Regions from separate parts of the Nostoc sp. UIC 10630 genome, predicted to be linked through region 1. Evidence: riboswitches for the same ligand, from Rfam matches in the RefSeq annotation. Region 1 holds a riboswitch; the other holds the start of a gene.
What was found. Region 1 has a riboswitch for cyclic di-AMP ahead of G1O98_RS01735 (glycosyltransferase). Riboswitches for the same ligand answer to the same signal wherever they lie in the genome.

Region 1 (14,284 bases):
GTACTGCGCTTGGATCAAAGCTAATAGAATTCAGGAGTCAGGAGTCAGAAGTCAGAAGTCAGAATGAATTTGAGTCCGAATGGCGGATATCGCTACGCAAAGCGAGTCCGCATACTCCTGCAAAGCAGCAAGCTAGCAAAAGCGTCTGAATCTACTATTTTCAGTCCCCCACCAAAATTTTTTGTTCTGAATTCTGAATTCTGAATTCTTTTTCAATATCTGTTAATTTTAATTACAAAGGCTGTCAACAGCAGCCTCAAGCGTAAGAGTTTCAGCCTGCTGCTGGTAGGTTTAGCTTTCAGAAAGCCAGAGACTAACTAGCCATTGGCTCAAAAATCCTTGAGCGTGCCTCTAATGCAGGATTTCTAACAGCAAAATATATATTTATTGTAGAAATTCAAAACATCATGAGTCGCAAGCAGGCCCAAGAACTCTCTGAGGCAGAGCAAAAATACCGCACTCTGGTAGAACAAATTCCGGGCGTTGTTTATATTTTACCGATTAACATCACTGCTCAAGAAGCTTATATTAGTCCGCAACTGCAACAATTGTTAGGCATTGCCCCCGAAAATTGGCATCACAGTTTTTTTAATAGTTGGTTAAATTACACTCATCCAGACGATCGCGATCACTATTGGCAAGCTGTAAATACGACAATCACCACCGGAGAGCCTTTGAGGGTCGAGTATCGAATGATGAGGCGCGATGGTAGAACAATTTGGGTGCGGGATCAAGCTAATCTTGTTCTCTGTGCGGATGGACAAACTCAGGTACTTCAGGGTTTAGTGTTTGATATTAGCGAACGCAAACAGACAGAAGCAGCATTGCAAGAGAGCGAAGCGCGTTATCGTGCCATCCTCGAAGATCAAACGGAACTGATTGCTAGAGGCTCACCAGATGGTATTGTTACTTTTGTTAATGAAGCTTTCTGTCGATTTTTTGGACTCAAGCGAGAAGAGATTATTGCCCAACACTACGAACCTGTTGTGTTTGAGGAAGACCGGGAACGTGTGTTTAGTCAGGTAAATTCCATTAGTTCCGAAAATCCCGTGATTGCCATTGAAAATCGGGCCATAGCAAACCTTGGCGTGCGGTGGACGCAGTGGATTATTCGAGGCATATTTGATGACCAGGGTACTCTTGTAGAACTTCAATCTGTTGGACGAGATATTACTGACCGCAAACAGGTAGAAGAAGCATTAAGTGAAAATGAGCAAAAATTCCGGGCGATTTTCAATCAAACCAATCAGTTTATCGGATTACTTCAGCCCAATGGAATTGTATTAGAGGCTAACCAAACAGCACTAGACTTTGCTGGGATTACTCGAGAAGAAGTAGTCGGTAAGCCATTTTGGGAGGCAAAATGGTGGACAATTTCTTCAGAGACACAAGCACAATTAAAAACTGCGATCGCAGCTGCTGCTAATGGTGAATCTATTCGCTATGAAGTTGAGGTTTTGGATCGAGACGATCAAGCGATCGCGATTGATTTTTCACTACGTCCCATACTCGATGAAACAGGGTGTGTAACATTACTTATTTCTGAGGGACGAGATATTAGTGAATATCAAGCCGCACTGCGCGAACGCCAAAAAGCTGAAGAAGCATTGCGCTCAAGTCAAGACTTTCTCCAAAAGGTTGCTAATACCGTACCGCATATTTTGTATTTATTTGATCTCTTAAAAGGAACAAGCATTTATCTTAACCAAAAAAGTCTTAGTATTTTAGGCTACTCTCCAGAGGAATTTTGTAACGCAGATCCGCAGTGGTTCCTGAATTGCTTTCATCCAGACGACCAACACCTCTGCTATGACATACCAAGTCGCTTCGTCAACCTTAGCGACAACGAAGTTCTTTCCACCGAATACCGATTCCGACATAAAAATGGGGAGTGGCTTTGGCTGAATACACGAGAAGTCGTATTTGCCAGAGATGCTAGCGGCACTCCGATACAGATTCTTGGCTCGGTAGAAGATATTAGCACTCGCAAACAAGCTGAAGGATTACTGCGACAACAGGCAGAGGGGGAACGGCTAATTACTGAAGTAACTCAACAGATTCGGCAATCACTGAATTTGGAGGAGGTTTTAAATACAACAGTCAACAGTATTCGAGAATGTTTGGGTTCAGATTCCGTCGCTATCTACCAGTTGGAATCTGACGGAAATGGCTATTTCGCGGCAGAATCGCTGAGTGATGACTACCCGCAGAGATTAGAGCAGACACTGCACCCATTTTCGAGAACACGAGATTTTAGCTACTATTACCAGGGATTACCTACAGTCCTGCATAATATTCAGGAGTCTGATCTTTCAGCCGATGTTTTTGAGTTATTGCAACTCTATCAAATCAAGGCTGCGATGGTAGTACCGATTTTGAATGGGGAGCATCTGTGGGGTTTACTCATTGCTCATCAGTGTAGCGCACCTCGTTACTGGCAAGCATTTGAAGTTAATTTGTTGCAGCAGTTAGCCAGTCAGGTAGCGATCGCTATTCATCAATCAGTACTCTACCAGCAATTACAAGCTGCCAATGAAGAACTGCAAAGATTGGCCACTTTAGATGGTTTGACTCAAATAGCCAATCGTCGCCGATTCGATCAGTATCTTGAGAATGAGTGGCATCGACTCAAACGCGAGCAAATACCGTTGTCTTTAATCTTGTTCGATGTCGATTTTTTTAAACGCTACAACGATACTTACGGGCATTTAGCAGGAGATGATTGTTTACGGCAATTGGGGAGTGCGCTTAAAAGTGTTATTAAGCGTCCAGCCGATTTAGTAGCTCGTTACGGCGGCGAAGAATTTGCTGTGATTCTGCCTAGTACAGAGATTGAAGGAGCAATTTCTGTAGCTCAAACTATTCGACAAGCAGTCTCGGACTTGACCATTCCCCATGCTCAATCTAGTGTGTGCGATCGCGTTACTGTTAGTCTAGGTGTTGCCAGCATTGTGCCAAATTCCGAAACTTCGCCGCAAGACTTGATTAATGCTGCGGACAAATCACTCTATATAGCTAAACAGCAAGGGCGCGATCGAGTTCATACTGTTTGCGTCGTTACCCCTTCTTAAAGCCTGAGTTACAAAACGGGCACTCAAGTGTTTTAAATTACGAATTAGTATTATACATTGCTTCCTATCGATAGCACACAGTTGATAACCTTTGATAAACTTTAACAAAATAACTGTTAAAAAATCTAAAAATTTAGTAAAAGTACTCACTGCATTCGCCAGACTTGTATTTTTAGGTAAATGTAGTTGTTTAGATATTTGTAAAGTGTCGGGGAGTCTAACAGATGAAGATATTGGTATTGAGTTGGGAGTTTCCGCCAAGGATTGTTGGGGGAATTGCGCGACATGTAGCGGAATTGTACCCGGAACTGGTAAAGCTAGGACATGAAGTCCACCTGATTACGGCGGAGTTTGGTCACGCATCGATGTATGAGGTGGTTGAAGGAGTAAAGGTACATCGGGTGCCTGTGGCTTATAGTAACGACTTTTTCCACTGGGTAGTGAATCTCAACTTGAGTATGGGAGATCACGGTGGTAAGTTGATCTTGGAGGAAGGGCCCTTTGATTTAATTCATGCCCACGATTGGTTAGTTGGAGATGCTGCGATCGCTCTCAAGCATAATTTTAAAATACCACTAATTGCCACAATTCATGCTACAGAATACGGACGCTATAACGGTATTCATACAGAGGTTCAAGGCTATATAAATGGCAAAGAAACTTTGCTGGCTTACAATGCTTGGCGAATTATTGTTTGTAGCGACTATATGCGCCAAGAGGTAGAACGAGCATTACACAGTCCTTGGGACAAAATTGATGTTATCTATAACGGTATCAGAGCCGAAAAGAAACAGCATCACGTAGATTTTCATGCACTAGATTTTCGCCGCCAATTTGCTACAGACAATGAGAAAATCGTTTACTACCTCGGTCGCATGACATACGAAAAAGGTGTACCTATATTACTTAATGCTGCACCCAAAATCCTTTCGGAAATGGGAGGTAACGTTAAATTTGTCATCGTTGGTGGTGGAAATACTGACCATCTCAAACGCCAAACCTGGGATTTGGGAATTTGGCATCATTGCTATTTTACAGGTTTTCTCTCTGATGATTACTTAGATAAATTCCAAACTGTTGCTGACTGTGCCGTTTTTCCTAGTCTTTACGAACCCTTTGGAATTGTAGCTTTAGAAAGCTTTGCTTCTCGCGTGCCTGTAGTGGTTTCCGATACAGGTGGTTTTCCCGAAGTAGTGCAACATACAAAAACAGGCATTGTTACTTGGGTGAACAATTCCGACTCTTTAGCTTGGGGAATTTTGGAAGTATTGAAAAATCCAGGTTATCGACAATGGCTAGTGGATAACGCTTATGAGGATTTAGAGCGGCGCTTTAGCTGGCCGAAATTAGCTAGGCAAACTCAAGAAGTATATCAGCGAGTTGTGCAAGAGCGATCGCAAATTTCCTGGTAAGAGACTTTTCACAGCGGCGATTTCTTCAAAAAGTAGGACTTACACCCAATAGAGCCTCAAACCCTTTGTAAAGGGGAGGAAACCGGATTTTTCATTTGCCTTGATGAATGCTCACGTCGCTGATATCTCAGTACTGAAGTGACTGAGCTTTACGCTTACCGCAAACCTTGTAATAATCAACACAATTACCTTTTGTTGCTAACTAATCGTGCTTTGAAGCGTCAGGCATAATTGCCTCCTGAAGATTTACGCCACTGAGGTTAGCTCCTCTCATGTCGGCTCCTCTCAGGTTGGCTCCTCTGAGATTTGCCCCTGCCAAATTCGCGCCTCTAAGGTTAGTCCAACTCAAGTCAGCTTGACTCAAGTCAGCTTCACTTAAGTTAGCCCGCAACAGGTAAGCGCCACTGAAGCGAGCCTTATTCAAATTAGCTTTGTATAAGTCAGTTTTATAAAGATAAGCCCCCAATACTTCCGCTTCGTACAAACTTGCTTCACTGAGGTCAGCCTCAATCAAGTTGGCTTCAATCAGGTTGGCAAAAGATAGATTTGCCCTTATTAGCTTCGCTGCACCTAAATCGGCATCTCTCAAGTTAGCGCCTCTTAGGTCAGTTCCAATTAGATTAGCATGAGCGATCACAGCGCCTCTCAGATTCGCCTCACTCAAATCGGCTCCAATCAAATTAGCCTGACTCAAATCTGCCTGCGTAAGTATAGCACCACTCAAGTTAGCAACACTCAAGCTAGCATCACTCAAGTTAGCTTCAATGAGAAAGGCTTTGCTGAGGTTGGCACTACTGAGGTCAGCACCACTGAGGTTTGCTCGCACCAGTAAAGCATTACCTAAATCTACCTTTCTCAAATTTACCCCCTGGAGGTTTCCGCCTCTGAGGTTATGCCCTTGCAGATTTGCAGCACTGAGGTCTGGTTCAATCTGAGGATTTTTCTTTCTCCACTCAATCCATGTCACTGCACCTGCTTTGAGTAAAGCTAGATGCTCTCGATTTGCCATTTTCTTTCCTTTACTCCTGACGACCACCTAGAGGATTTGCTCGGCCAGCTACATTTTCAATGGCCGTTAAAGCTCCCGCCGCACCTGCTAGAATATCCTGTTCTTGCCCACCTAAGTAAAGTCGTCCAAAGCTACCTACAGCTTGAACTTCAAGAATGTTAATCCTCGCCGCTTTCTCGGCTTCATTGGCAGCGAGTGCGGCGTAAGCAGCAGGTTCCACTTCTAATACATATAGTGTTTGTCCTGCTAGTAGTAGCTGTCCCCGGCGCGTGCGATTAATCAGTTGTGTTTGATAAGCATCGATGTTGCGGATAATCTGACTGGAAATAACACGCGGTTTCAGACATTCCTCTCTTTTGACTCCTAGTGCCGCTAAAATGGCTTGACCAGCAGCTCGCGTTTCCCCTTGGGAGCTAGAATGAACTTCCAATAGTCCGTATAGTCGTTCAACTACCTGTACTCCCGGACGGACAGAGGCAGATTTCAGAGCTATATCCGTAATCTTATTAATTTCGATACCAGGAGAGATTTCAATCCACAGTGATGTATCCCCTGGTAATGGTAAGAAGCCTTGGGCTACTGTTCCCATATATGCTGCATGTTGAGGTTGCAGGTTGTCGAGAAATACGAAACTGCGTAGTTCTATTCCCAAGATTTTGCTCTCCAGTCATAAGGGTAAAAGTTATCTATTGCAAGATATGAGTGCCTAACTTGGGTAATTTTTGCCACAAGTGAAGGATGGGAAAGTACAAAGTATAAAAATTTTGCTGTCGATAAATTCTACACCTGAGAAGTATTCTGGCAGTAAAAACCGCCTTGATAATTGTACAAGCTTTATTACGCACAAATCGCTGCCTGCAATCCTAAATCGGGCAATGCTTGTTTTGATTTATTGATTAAGTTAATGTGACAAAAAAAGTCTTTAGCTAAACTGAAGCGGGGAAAGTTCAGTGAACTTTCCCCGCTATCTTCAAAATGCTGCCAAAACCGCAGCCAATTAAATTGACAAAAAGAGATTTTAAGAAGTGCCTCACCAAGTATTGTTGGCTTGATAGACTAATAGATTTGTTTTTCTGCGTTTAATAGAAAAACAAATCTATTAGTTTAAGGACTTCCAAAAAATAAATTATCCCAAATTATTTGTAGGGATGCACAGTTGTGCTTCCTGGAGATGAGATGTTTTTTTACTCTAAGTCCCTTATTTTGCCTCTGCCAGTATCCATCTGGAGTAAGCATCTTCGAGAAATCTGCTTTGACGACGAGTTCCTTTATGCTTGCTCACTCTGACTTTGAGGGTGGTTATGTACACTCCATCCATTACCTCATGCCCATAACCGAAAACTTGACCAATTTGCCCTGTTCTTTGATGCAAAGCATAATCCCCGATATGCAACATAATTCTGACTTCCTAATTAACTAGGTTGAGTAGTTTGTCGTTGGCTATTTGTGCGCGGCAAAATAACTCTGATGATATTAGTTCCGCGCATAAAGCTGTAAAAATTAAGCTGCAATTCGGAGTTGGGTATTGGGTGCAGTTTGAGCCAACAAACGAGTGTAAAGTTGAGTCAGTCGGAATCCGACACTGTACCAACTAAAGGCGATTTCTGTCCGTTGTCGAGCCGCTTCACCTAACTGGTCTCGCCAAGCTGGATTGGTAAGAATGCGGTCTATAGCAGTAGCAAAAGCGACTTCATCTTTAGGAGGTGCAAGTAATCCTGTAACTTCTGGTACAACAGTAAACTGCAACCCGCCAACATCACTAGCTATGACTGGTGTCTGACTAGCCATTGCCTCAATAGCAACTAAACCAAAAGGTTCATAGTGGCTGGGGACTACGCAGACATCAGCAGCGGCGTAGTAGAAGGGGAGAACAGTTTCATCTAGGCGACCAGCAAAGGTTGTACAATTTTCTAATCCGAGTTCATTCACTATGGTAGCAATGCGATCGCGTTCTATTCCATCACTCTGACCGGGACGGCTACCACCGCCAATTACTAGCTGGAGGTTAGCTTCACCTCTTAAATTAGACTTGGCAACGGCTCTTACCAAGGTTTCAATACCTTTGCGGCGGTCAAAGCGACCAACATAGAGAACCATTTTGGCATCTGGGGCAATTCCCAACTTTTCTCGCGCCGTAGTTCGCTGAATTCCCCCAAATTTGTCAGTATCAGTGCCACAGGGAATCATTTCAATATTCCCTTTGCTAGAAACGAGTACCCGCATGTGTTTCTGTTCTTGCGGACTGGTTGCAACTACACAGTCTATAGTTTCCAAGCAGGCTTTTTCTACAGCCAATCGCTGGGCTGCAATTACAGGAACATCACCAATACTTCTGTATTTAACGGCTCCTAAAGAGTGGTAGGTATGTACCTGAATCAGGGGTTGCTGTTTTTTCAACTCCATACCCACCCAAGATGATAACCAGTAGTTGGTATGAATTAAGGAGTAATGAAACCCTTGGCGCTGCTGAAATTTCTGGAATTCTTCGATGAATTCAGGTAAATGGCCAAACAAGTTATCTCGCCCGATAAACTCAGCTGGGCCAGCTTTTAACCGAATAGTACGACAGTTTGGACTATGTTGAGCGATCGCAGATTGTTCAGGATTACTACGACGAGTGAACATATCCACTTGCCAACCTTGCTGGGCTAAGGCATAACCTACTTGACGCACATAAACATTTTGACCCCCAGCTTCTTCTTGACCAATTTCAACGGCCGGGTCGCCATCAACAGAAATTAGGGCAATGCGATGTTTCTTATTCTGGAACATAGCTGATTTTCACCTCAAGGTAAATAATCCTGCCTCAAACGCCAGAAATCAAGATATTATTATCCTCTCTCAAGGTCGAGGGCAGGCACAACGAACCGCAAAGTTACCAGCCAAAGGACACTGACGAGAACAAGGCATTACTTGTTAAGAATGCTGCTCGTTCAGTCTCTTCTCAATGCCGACGAAGTTAGCTGACGGGCTAGGACTGAGAGATGTCCTTCTTAAGAAAGTTATGAGTTATGAGTTTAGTAACTTTTAACTCCTCACTATTAACTACTAACTTTCTTCAAAATACGCCCCAGGTTTGGTTCCTCCGCTCCGGTTTACCCTTTACAAATGTTTGTTGGGAATATAGTGGATTAGGCAGACTGATTTATTTTTCTTTAAATTTTTATAACCTTTAGTCATCAACTATGTCAACAGTATGAACAAAAAAATGGTGATGCTAATCACTTCAAAGCGCGTTGTAACTAGCTTTGAAGAATCAGACTGTAGGGGAAAGTTAGTGTTGTTGAGAAGCTCTCAAGAAGACACTTACTGATGTTGATTGCTACATTTTCTTTAGTTTCTGGGAATGAAATAATTTTGAGAGTTTCAAAGAGTTAAATATAGCAATGGCGTACTATTTTGCTAAACCAAGCGTCCAAGAGGAAAACCTCCAACGTCAAAATATCGAGTTGAGCCAACAGTTTGATACTTCAGGATCGTTTTTAATCCATTAGTACTTGGTTGGGATGTCAAAGTATTAGCTTTAAAAGTAACTTTTTTGACTCCTTTGACCAAAGATTCATGTAAAACACGACCCAATACGGTTCGGTTAAAGGGTAAAGGTTTTAAATACATCCTTTCCCCTTTACCCCTTACCCTTTACCCAGACCACAAGGAAAGTGAAAAATGCTTATCCGAACCGTATTGAAACAAGACCTATAAGTTCTTCTTGATGGGGAATATTCAAATTTAAAATCTTAGCTAAGGTAATAGCCACATCAGCTTAGAGACCCGGTGGCATCATCAATTATAATTGTGGATTTACCAGGTCTTTGAGTAATATCTTGAATTAATACTGTCCCAATCCTGCCAACGGCGGCAGTACTAAACCCAGCTTCATGTGCAGCATCTAAATAGGCTTTCTTCGTTTAAGTAATTACCATCAAAGTGTTGGCTAATTTCCCCCAAAACAGCATTTTTTCTAAAAAAAGAACGGGGTTGTTACTGGCGCTTTTGACAGAAAAGCCAACATTAATTGTATTGCTAAAATTACCAGTATCACCGAGATAATGTCCAGTTGCGATCGCAGAAGCATTAGCGGTAGTAAAAGTAGGAAACAACGAATGACTATTGACAAAACTTAAACCCTGTTGGCGAATTTCATGAAGATTAGGAGTTTCATCATCATTAACTTTGCTAGGTCGCAACCCATCGGTAATAAAAATTATTACACTGCGTTGGTAGCGTCTTAGCAAACCCTGAAGCTGTCAATACTGCAACAAGTGTAACTGTAGCTATTATCAGAAAAGTCTTATATATCTTAAGTAAAACCATTTTCTTACATCTCCAAATATAGGTATTTACGGATTTTTGGGGCTTTAGTATTTAATAAAACTATGTATAAAATTTTATTATCTATTAAAAGGAATACCAATTTTTCATCCCAGAATAAATTTAGATGGCTGCTTGACTTCCAGCCAATTGAAATGGACAATAGCAGTATTTATACTGGCTGTGAAGATATCAAGTATTTGAAGTTATATAAGTAAAGTTTATTAAATCATTGAAATATCTCTCTTTCATAAATGCTTTGAGAGCTACAAACGTTTACTATGTTATTGAACCGAGTATCTCAGTTTTGGGAAAATATTTTTTAAAGAATCCGAAAAGCAGCAACATCAGTTTGGAGATTAACTATACACGTACCAAAATGAGATGAACTCGTTGCTAAGTCATGGTTAATACAAATTTAAAACTGAGATTTAAACCCGTTTCTCACAGTTGGGTTGCTCTGCATCCACAGCCTAAAGGAGTAATTCAATTTATTGCAGGGGCTTTCTTTGGTACATTTGGCCCCATGCTTTTTTATCGCTATCTACTTCAGTCTTTATTTAATCAGGGATACACGATTATTCTTCTGCCGTTTAATTTTACTTTTAACCATTATGTAGAAGCTGGTTTTTTGATGAGAGAGCAGTATGAGATTTTGCCAGAGCTTGTGAGGATGGCAAGTGTTGAGGGATATGATTATGAAGCCTATCTAGATGATAAAAACTTTTCTTGGATTGGACATAGCCTTGGCTGTAAATATATTTCCCTGTTAGAAGGATTTACCGCTCTGCCAGATGATATTCAAAAAAGAGAACCTTTTATTCGGAATCTGCTATCTCATACTTCAGATAAGTCCCAAATAGAAAGTGTAATTAAAGATATTAACATTCTCGTCGAGGAACTTAAACGAAAAATTATAGAAGATCAGAAACTAATTTATAGTTACATAGGTCGGGAAATTAAAATTAATAGTGTCTTTATTAGAGGGCAAGTTTCTATCCTCTTAGCACCTGATATTAGCGATACAGCCAGTGCAATTCGCCCTCAATTTTTAGCCGATATCATCGATAATCTTGGTTTGGGTGTAAAACCAAACCCTGAAGAAACCAAGAATTTAATCAAGGATAGTGGGTTATTTAATATCATGGGTTTAGTCTGTTTTAAGTCTGATAAGATTGCTAAGTTAACCTGTGAATGGTTTACTGATATTTTGAAAAGACCACCTCAAAAATTTCTCGAAACTTTAGACGGTGGGCATTTAAAACCTTTAGGTATTCAATTAGGTAATACTGTCATTAATCTTTTTGACAAACCTTTAATTGAGTCAGTTCAAGATCGAAATAGAGGCTTTGAGCATCATGTAATTGAATTACTTGAGGCACTCAAAGAAGAATCAAAATAATGGGCATTGGGAATTGGGAATTGGGCATTGAGAAGAGGCAAGGGAGACAAGGAAGAGACTTGTTCAATAATTTCCCCCTGCTCCCCTGCTTCTTCCCCATTCCCTAATGCTTTTTCATCACAATCCCAATTCTTCTGGAAAGCCCAGCATGATGTTTAGGTTTTGGATTGCAGCTCCTGATGCGCCTTTGCCCAAGTTGTCGAGACGAGCAACTAGCAATGCTTCTTTGGTGGTGTCATTGGCGAATACAAAAACCTGAACAATATTAGTGCCGTTCACTGCGTAGGCGTAGCCCGTCGTAGACATCGCATCCAAAAATATTCCGTCTCGCAGCAGAGTAGAATCTTGGAATGGAGCAACCTGCACAAATTTTTCACCTTGGTAGTAATCAGCGATCGCTTCATAGATTACCTCACCTGATGGTGGATTATCCAAAGTTCCTAACGGCAAAGGCACTTGAACTAGCATCCCTTGCTCAAAATCCCCTACTGAAGGTACAAATAGTGGCGGCGATGCTAACCCTGAATAATAATGCATTTCCTTGACATGCTTATGTCCAAACTGCAAACCGTAGATTCCATAAGGATATAGTGACTCGCCCCCGGCTTGCTGTTCATGGAAGGTATGGTATTGTTTGATAAGATTCTTTCCGCCACCAGAGTAACCTGATACTGCATTCACGGTGATGGGAAAATTACTTTTTAAAAGTCCCTTAGCAATCAACGGACGGATACAGGCTAAAAATCCTGTGGGATAACAGCCTGGATTGCTGACAAACTGAGCGCTGGCGATTTTCTCTCGCTGTCCTGGATTGAGTTCGGGGAACCCATATATCCAGCCATTAGCTGTCCGATGGGCACTACTAGCATCAAGGATTTTAACCGTAGTACTACTTACTAAGCTAACAGCTTCGCGGGCTGCATCATCAGGTAGGCAGAGAATAACAACATCGACGGCATTAATTAGTTTAGCTCGCTCACTTGCATCTTTACGTTTAGATGCCTCAATGCTAACTAACTCGATATCATCCCGTTGATTGAGACGTGAATAAATTTGTAAGCCTGTGGTTCCTGATTCGCCATCAATGAAAATCTTAGGTTTAGTAATCATGCGGGGAGTATCCTTAGATGTCAGTAGTATTTTAAAACAGCTATCAGTTATCAAAGTTCAAGATGGGAATTTACACCCCAAATCAAACTTACCACGCAATAGTTCTGGGGAACTCTGACTCGCAACTGTTTACTCTGCACCTTCTGAAGGATCTTCAAAAAGGCTTTAAATATCTCTTGTCCTATGCGGAAAACGGATGGTTTCAACCCTTTAATTTATAAGGTGGTAAAAAATTAGATAATTACCGACTGAAAAACTCCGCAGACTTGGCATTAACAAGTCACGCTTTCTTCCCCTACTTGGGCTTTACACCAGTATTTTATCGCTTTCTATCTTCTGCGATCGCACGTATGAATACCACCTCAACTTGGCGTATTCTTCATCTTCACCAGGAATAATTCCCAAAAGCCTTCTTTATGCAAGGCTTTCAGCTTACCAAGCTTGCTATTCAACGCTTTGACGAGCTGTTTCCAAGTTCTACTTTGTCCTGATCTTACTGCTAAATACACCTGGAGAATACCTGACTTATTCTTGCTATCTCTCAGTACAATCGCGGTTTACAGTATTTGTTCCAAATTGTTGGAGTGTAAATTGCCAAAAACCTTGCAGATTCATAATTTGAGATTTTTTACAAAAATATTTTCCAATTGATGATTTAAGTGCGGCATCTGGGAACAATCTATGGAACTCAGATTTTTGTTCGGTACTTAGCACTTACTAAGCGCTTAAGAAAAGAACATAAACCTGTTTAAAATACTGTCCCAGTTTACCAAAATAACCCGTGAGTAAAAAACTAGAAACCTTAAAAGTATTTATTCTATTTTAGAGAAACAATAACCGAAAGAATCTAAATTAAAACAGTAATAAATAACACAGGTATTTGTCGCTCTTTCAACTGAGAGATAGATTTTTCATAGCTTTATTTTCCCAATTTTTAACATTCTAAATGCGGATTTTTCAAGCCGGATTTTGGTATGGAATAAAAACTTACCTACACTTGCAGTATCTATAAAAATGCCTAACTCTAAAATTCAAAAAGACCTTCGTCATAACTTAACGGTCAATGTTGTTGAAAGTGCATTTTTTGGTTTAGGAGCTGGTTTTGCCTCTTATATCACGATTATTCCTCTATTTGTTAGTGGTTTAACCAATTCTGCATTGCTCATTGGTCTGATCCCAGCTATTCCGCGTTTAGGTTGGCAACTACCTCAGCTATTAACAGCTGATAGAATAGCTCGATTACAGTATTACAAACCAACTGTAATGTGGTTGACAATTCACCAGAAACTTCCTTTTTTAGGATTAGCACTGGTTGCTTTGTTAGAGCTACAACTCAATCACCAAACTATCTTATATTTGACATTCGCCATCCTCATTTGGCAGGGACTAGGTAGCGGATTTAGCGCTCCTGCTTGGCAAAGTATGGTTGCTAAAATTGTTCCATCGGGAAGGCTTGGCATTTTTTACGGTGCTTTAGCTGCGGCTGCTAATCTAATGAGTATTATTGGTGCTTTGAGTGCTGGTTTACTGCTCAAGCAAATTGCCCAGCCATTTAACTTTGTTCTCTGTTTTTTGTGTGCCAGCCTTGCGATGGCTCTATCTTGGTTTTTTATGTCTAGGACGCGAGAGCCAGTAAACAAATCATTATCGACTATTGAAACTAGACGTGAATTTTGGGCCAGTCTTAATGTGATTCTCCGGTGCGATAAGAATTTCCGTTACTTTGTGGTCGCACGTATGCTTTCACAATTAGCCTTAATGCCACTTCCCTTCTATACCCTCTATGCCGTACACCATCAAGGTATGGGAGAAGCATCTATTGGATTAATTACTGGCGTGCTGATGGGAACGCAAACTATTGCTGGATTGGTTTTGGGTTGGGTAGGCGATCGCTGGGGTAACAAGTTGGTCTTGGAAGTTGGTTCTGTTGTTTGTGCTTTCAGTTCGGTTCTAGCTGGGCTAGCAACAA
Region 2 (5,400 bases), on a different contig from region 1:
AAATTGGGGAAACAAGCTATCATCCTTGCTCAAATTGGTAATGTAAAACAAAAGCTTAAAGAATTGGCTGATGAATTTTACTTTTTAGATGATTTACCCCAATTAATTAGCCATATAAATCAGCATCAAATTATTTCCATTATGTCTCGAATTAATTACCATGAGGCTATAGAGTATCTAATTGAAGCTATCAAAACTATCTCAAGCCAGGGTAAACCTACCGTATTTGGTCGCATTGATAAATTGATGCGTCAACGTTGTGCTAAGTATCAAGGATATTTATCTATTTCTACAGATGATGGCAAGAAATTTAAAAGTTTTAGCCAGTTTATTGATGTTGCTGTCAAGGATGGCAAAGTCAGAAAGCAAAATCAGGAGTTATTTTTAACTGATTTAGATACACTGGCTGCCTAATATAACTTTGAAAAACCCAGTTGAATAGAAAACTGGGTTTTAGTAAGACACCGCAATTTGCGGTTTTTTCATGTCTGAAGATAATCACACTTGTCAAATTTCCCAACAGTCAATTTCTGCAAGAAGACACAAGATAAAATGCACAAACTTCTAATATTCCATAATGAAAAACTTCTGCGACAAGCACTTACCCACCGTTCTTACGTTCATGAAAACCCCGGAGAAGGCGAACACAATGAACGGCTAGAATTTCTCGGTGATGCTTTGCTGAATTTCTTAAGTGGTGAGTATCTATATAGTTGTCACCCAGAAATGGGAGAAGATGAATTAACACGGCGGCGTTCGGCGTTGGTAGATGAGAAACAATTAGCAAAGTTCGCCGAGGAGGTAGGTTTAGACTTTAGGATGCGGTTAGGAAAAGGCGCAATTCGAGATGGAGGCTACCAAAACCCTAATTTACTTAGTAGCACTTTTGAAGCAGTTCTTGGCGCTTACTATTTGGATAATGATTCCAATATTGAAGCAGTTCGCGCAATTATAGAACCACTATTTGATTCTGTAGATCCTAAGCACATAGTTGTGTCTCGTTCTAATGTAGACTCAAAAAATCGCTTTCAAGAATGGGTGCAACGCAACGTTACCCCCACTCCTCCTAAATATTTCACAGAACAAATAGGTGGCCCTTCTCATGCACCAGAATTCATAGCCAAAGTATTGGTAGATGAAAAAATTTATGGCGAAGGTAAGGGACGCAATAAGAAAGAAGCAGAGAAAGCTGCTGCTGAGGATGCGCTAACTAAGTTGAAAAAACAAGGATTGTTGTAAAAATGTTTTTTGATTTCACGCAGAGGTGTAGACAAAAATTTTAGGTCTTGGCGCGAAATCAACTCTCTATTTGTAAGGGCAAAATTACAGTGAAAGTAGAACCAACTCCCACCTCAGAAACTAAGTTAATTTGACCTTGTAGTAATTTTACTAACCGCGAAACGATCGCTAACCCTAATCCTGTACTATCAGGAAGATAGGGACGATCGCTAAAACTGACGCGAAAGTAGGGTTCAAATATCTGGTCTTGGTTTTCTGGTGCAATACCAATTCCAGTATCAGAAACTGCGATCGCACATCTCTCGTTATCCAACACCTGACACATTATAATAATAGTCCCCGACTCTGTATAGCGAATCGCATTACTAATAAGATTTGTAATAATTTGTTGGCATTGAAAAGGATCTGTGATTAGTTCTTTGGGAGCGCGATCGCAATCTACTACGACTTTTAAATTTTTCCCAGCAGCTAGAGGTTCCAACATTTCACAGATATTATTGATTAATTCAGGCACATCTGTGGGTGCTAGTTGAAGTTTTATCTGTCCTGCTTCATAGCGCGAAAGTTCTAATACATCGTTAATTAGGTGGAGTAATTGTCTACCGTTACGTAGTACCCTCTCAATATGTTCTAAATTGGTTGAGGTGTCTTTTATCTGTGTCTTGCGTCGTTGTTGGCGTAAAAACAGATCCGAGTAACCAATAATGGAAGTTAGAGGATGTTTCAATTCGTGGGCTAGTTGCGAAAGATACTCTTGATTGGCGCTCATTAAGCGCGTAAGTTCTTCATTATGGAGCGTTAGTGATAATTGCAACTGCTGTAATTCTCGCAAGCGTTCGTCAACATAACTCTTAAAACATCGAGCGATCGCTTCGTCTATGATAGCGTCAATCAAACGCATGGAACGAATTATATCTACAGGTGTTCCCTCTAATAAATCTGCTTGTAGAGCATCAAATATTACCGTTCGCAGCAGATGATATTCTCTGGCAATTTCTGCTGGGTCAAAACCTTGTTCTGCTCGAATAGCTCCATGCTGAAAACTAGCAGTAACTATCGACTGAATATCATTATCCTGATATTTTGAAAGCACTGTTACCATTGCTTGTAAAACATCAGGGATATGATCCTTTACTGCTGTATAAGATAGGTCATCAGCACTTTCAATCCGTCTATCCTTGCGAACTGCTGTAATCCATTTATCGAGGATGGTGTCCGTTTTTTCAGCCAGTACTTGACTAAAATCCATTATGTTAAATTCAGCTAGGAGATAGATGAGCAAACTGCCATATCCAATTAGTTTAGCGATTGCAGTGGTTTTTTACCAAGTTTAGGAATTTAATTCACCTACCAAAAGAAATAGATTTTACATATTCGTTTATTTGCTGATTAACTCTCCGTATCTGAAATTTCTCAAGTATAATTTATTTTATATTAATAAATATTAAGCAAGCGGATAACAATATTAATGCTTGACTCAATTATATTATTTAGCTTTGTTTGCAAGTAATTCACTTACAACAGAGTAAAAATATAAATTTTATTTATTCCCAAAAATCAAGGAGATGCGCCGAATTGCAGTATTAAAATCAACAATATTTATCATCGAACAGATGGCTTTTACTGAGCATCAATGTTATATTGTGCATAATTTAGTATCCATTAGAGTAAGTCAGCCTAATTCAGCGTGTCACAGTGCATAACGCTGGAGCGGAGGAACCAAATTGTGGGGCGTATCTCATAGAAAGTGAAGAGTTAAAAGTGAGAAGTGAAGAGTTAACTCAGCACGGGCTAAACGCCCCGCTACCGCTAACAGCACTCGATACTCAGCACTCTAAAAAGAAGGGCATCTCTCAGCCCTAGCCCGTCAGCTAACTTCGTAGGCATTGGGAGGAGACTGAAGAGACGGCATTTTTATAATGTTCCGATCTAATCGGTGTCCAAGGCTGGTACTGCTCGGATTCTTTGTACCTGCACTTAAATCTGTTGAGGTCGTAAATGATATTTCAACTAAATCTGGCTGCGATCGCAGCGATCGCAACACAAGCTGCCTGGAAAAAGACAAAACCTGTCGTCCTCAGAGATGTGTTTATTTTACCAGTATTGGGCTTCTTGGGAATAATTGTGCTGTGGTGGATTATTGCACTTGCCAACCATGAATTAATGCCCACTCCACCAGAAGCGCTCATTGCTAATCTAGACTACATCTTAAATCCCTTCTACCAAAGAGGCCCAGGTAACTTGGGAATTGGTTGGTTGTTGATCGCAAGTCTGCGCCGGGTATTACTGGGTTTTTTGTTAGGAGCGGTAGTAGCGATTCCTGTGGGGTTTTTAATTGGGATGTCTAGACCGGCAATGCTAGCGCTTAATCCGATCATTCAAATTTTTAAACCCGTATCACCCTTAGCTTGGCTTCCTATCGCCTTAGCAATTTTCAATTTAGCAGATCCTTCAGCCATTTTTGTCATTTTCATTACCTCCTTATGGCCGACAATTATTAATACCGCTTTAGGAGTTTCTAGCGTTCCCAAAGATTATTTAGATGTGGCACAAGTGCTAGAAATGCCCCGTTGGAGACGGATTACCAAAATAATTTGGCCTGCAAGTTTACCATATATTTTTACAGGTTTACGGATTAGTTTAGGTATAGCTTGGCTAGTAATCGTTGCTGTGGAAATGCTTACAGGTGGTATTGGTATCGGCTTTTTCGTCTGGGATGAATGGAGTCGTTTAAACCTGAGTTCAGTCTTTTTAGCTGTGTTCATAATTGGCTTAACTGGGTTAGTTTTGGATTACGCCGTGGGCAAACTCGAAGAATTAGTAACCCATCGCCCAAAAACTTCCAACTAACAAAATTTGACTGCGATCAAAACAGCAAGATGTAACCAGACTCTGCGCTTCTGCGTGAGCAATTCATCACAAATGGAGCTATAAAAATGGGTGATATAAACTGGACTCGACGAGATTTTATTAAGGGAATAGGAGCAACCACAACTGGGATAGCGCTGTCCTCCTGTGGAATTTCAGGAGATAGATCGGCCAAAGGGCTAACAGAAGAAGCCTTGGCTGTACAACCAGTAGTTAGATCGCAAGACCTAGAAAAATCCGATCTCACCATTGGTTACGTTCCCGTTAATGATTGTGCGCCATTTGCGATCGCCTGGAAAAAAGGCTTCTTCCGCAAATATGGTTTGAACGTCACACTCAACCGCGAGGCTAGCTGGGCCACCTCCCGCGATGGTTTAATTTTTGGTCGCCTAGATGCTTCACCCGTAGTATCTGGTGCTGTCACCAACGCCAGAATTGGTGCAGAAGGCGCACGTCACGCCCCCTTGTGTGCAGCAATGACCATTCACCGCCACGGTAACGCCATGACGATGAACAAAGCCATGTGGGATTTTGGGCTGCGCCCGTGGTATGAGTATCAAGAAAAATATGGCGATGGTGCTTTAGAAGCCTTTGGGCGCGATTTCCGAGGTTACTTTGACAAACAACCGCCAGAAAACAGAGTTTGGGCAGTAGTATTAAGTTCCTCCATTTACGAATACTTTATCCGTTACTTATCCGCCGCCGCAGGGGTTGATCCGCTTAAAGAGTTCCGCGTCATCATCGTACCGCCACCCCAAATGGTGACAAACGTGCGGATTGGTGCAATGCAAGCTTACATGGTTGCAGAACCCTGGAATACAAGGGCAATAACAGGTAACGAAAACATTGGCTTTACCTTTGCACAAGGCAAAGAAGTCTGGTTAGGACACCCAGATAGACTTTTAGGAGTGATGGAATCTTTCATCGATAAATATCCCAAAACCTATCGTTCTCTAGTTAAGGCAATGATTGAAGCTTGCCAATATTGCAGCAAAGCAGAAAACCGCCAAGAAGTTGCTGAACTGCTTACAGAACGTTCCTTTACAGGTGCAAGACCCAAAAAGAAAGATGCCCCAATTGCGAAGTTTACCAGTCCCGGAATTCTCGGAAACTATAACTATGGCGGCTTTGATGGCAAAGACCGCACCATTAAAGCCGATGATACTACGATTTTCTTCGATATTCCTGACAACCTTCCGAAACAGCCAGGAGAACACTCAACATTCTTGTGGCGATCGAGAAGTATCTGGTTGATGACACAAGCAGCACGGTGGGGACAAATTAAGGAATTCC

Region 2: another riboswitch for cyclic di-AMP. It lies ahead of ntrB (nitrate ABC transporter permease); the one in region 1 lies ahead of G1O98_RS01735 (glycosyltransferase).

What each region holds. Positions count from the first base shown of each region.
Region 1 is NZ_JAAGOG010000003.1:75,846-90,129, forward strand. Features, by position in the region: gene lepA (translation elongation factor 4) at 1-24, shown strand, start outside; gene G1O98_RS01710 (PAS domain S-box protein) at 408-3,071, shown strand; gene G1O98_RS01715 (glycosyltransferase family 4 protein) at 3,296-4,483, shown strand; gene G1O98_RS01720 (pentapeptide repeat-containing protein) at 4,686-5,492, opposite strand; gene G1O98_RS01725 (hypothetical protein) at 5,503-6,144, opposite strand; gene G1O98_RS01730 (hypothetical protein) at 6,691-6,888, opposite strand; gene G1O98_RS01735 (glycosyltransferase) at 6,993-8,264, opposite strand; cyclic di-AMP (ydaO/yuaA leader) riboswitch at 8,426-8,640, opposite strand; gene G1O98_RS01740 (hypothetical protein) at 8,895-9,107, opposite strand; gene G1O98_RS01745 (alkaline phosphatase family protein) at 9,401-9,727, opposite strand; gene G1O98_RS01750 (DUF1350 family protein) at 10,207-11,205, shown strand; gene argC (N-acetyl-gamma-glutamyl-phosphate reductase) at 11,323-12,312, opposite strand; gene G1O98_RS40565 (hypothetical protein) at 12,582-12,713, shown strand; gene G1O98_RS01760 (MFS transporter) at 13,330-14,284, shown strand, end outside.
Region 2 is NZ_JAAGOG010000058.1:14,342-19,741, reverse strand. Features, by position in the region: gene G1O98_RS15805 (NYN domain-containing protein) at 1-414, shown strand, start outside; gene rnc (ribonuclease III) at 553-1,239, shown strand; gene G1O98_RS15795 (HAMP domain-containing sensor histidine kinase) at 1,298-2,488, opposite strand; cyclic di-AMP (ydaO/yuaA leader) riboswitch at 2,904-3,140, shown strand; gene ntrB (nitrate ABC transporter permease) at 3,238-4,089, shown strand; gene G1O98_RS15785 (ABC transporter substrate-binding protein) at 4,176-5,400, shown strand, end outside.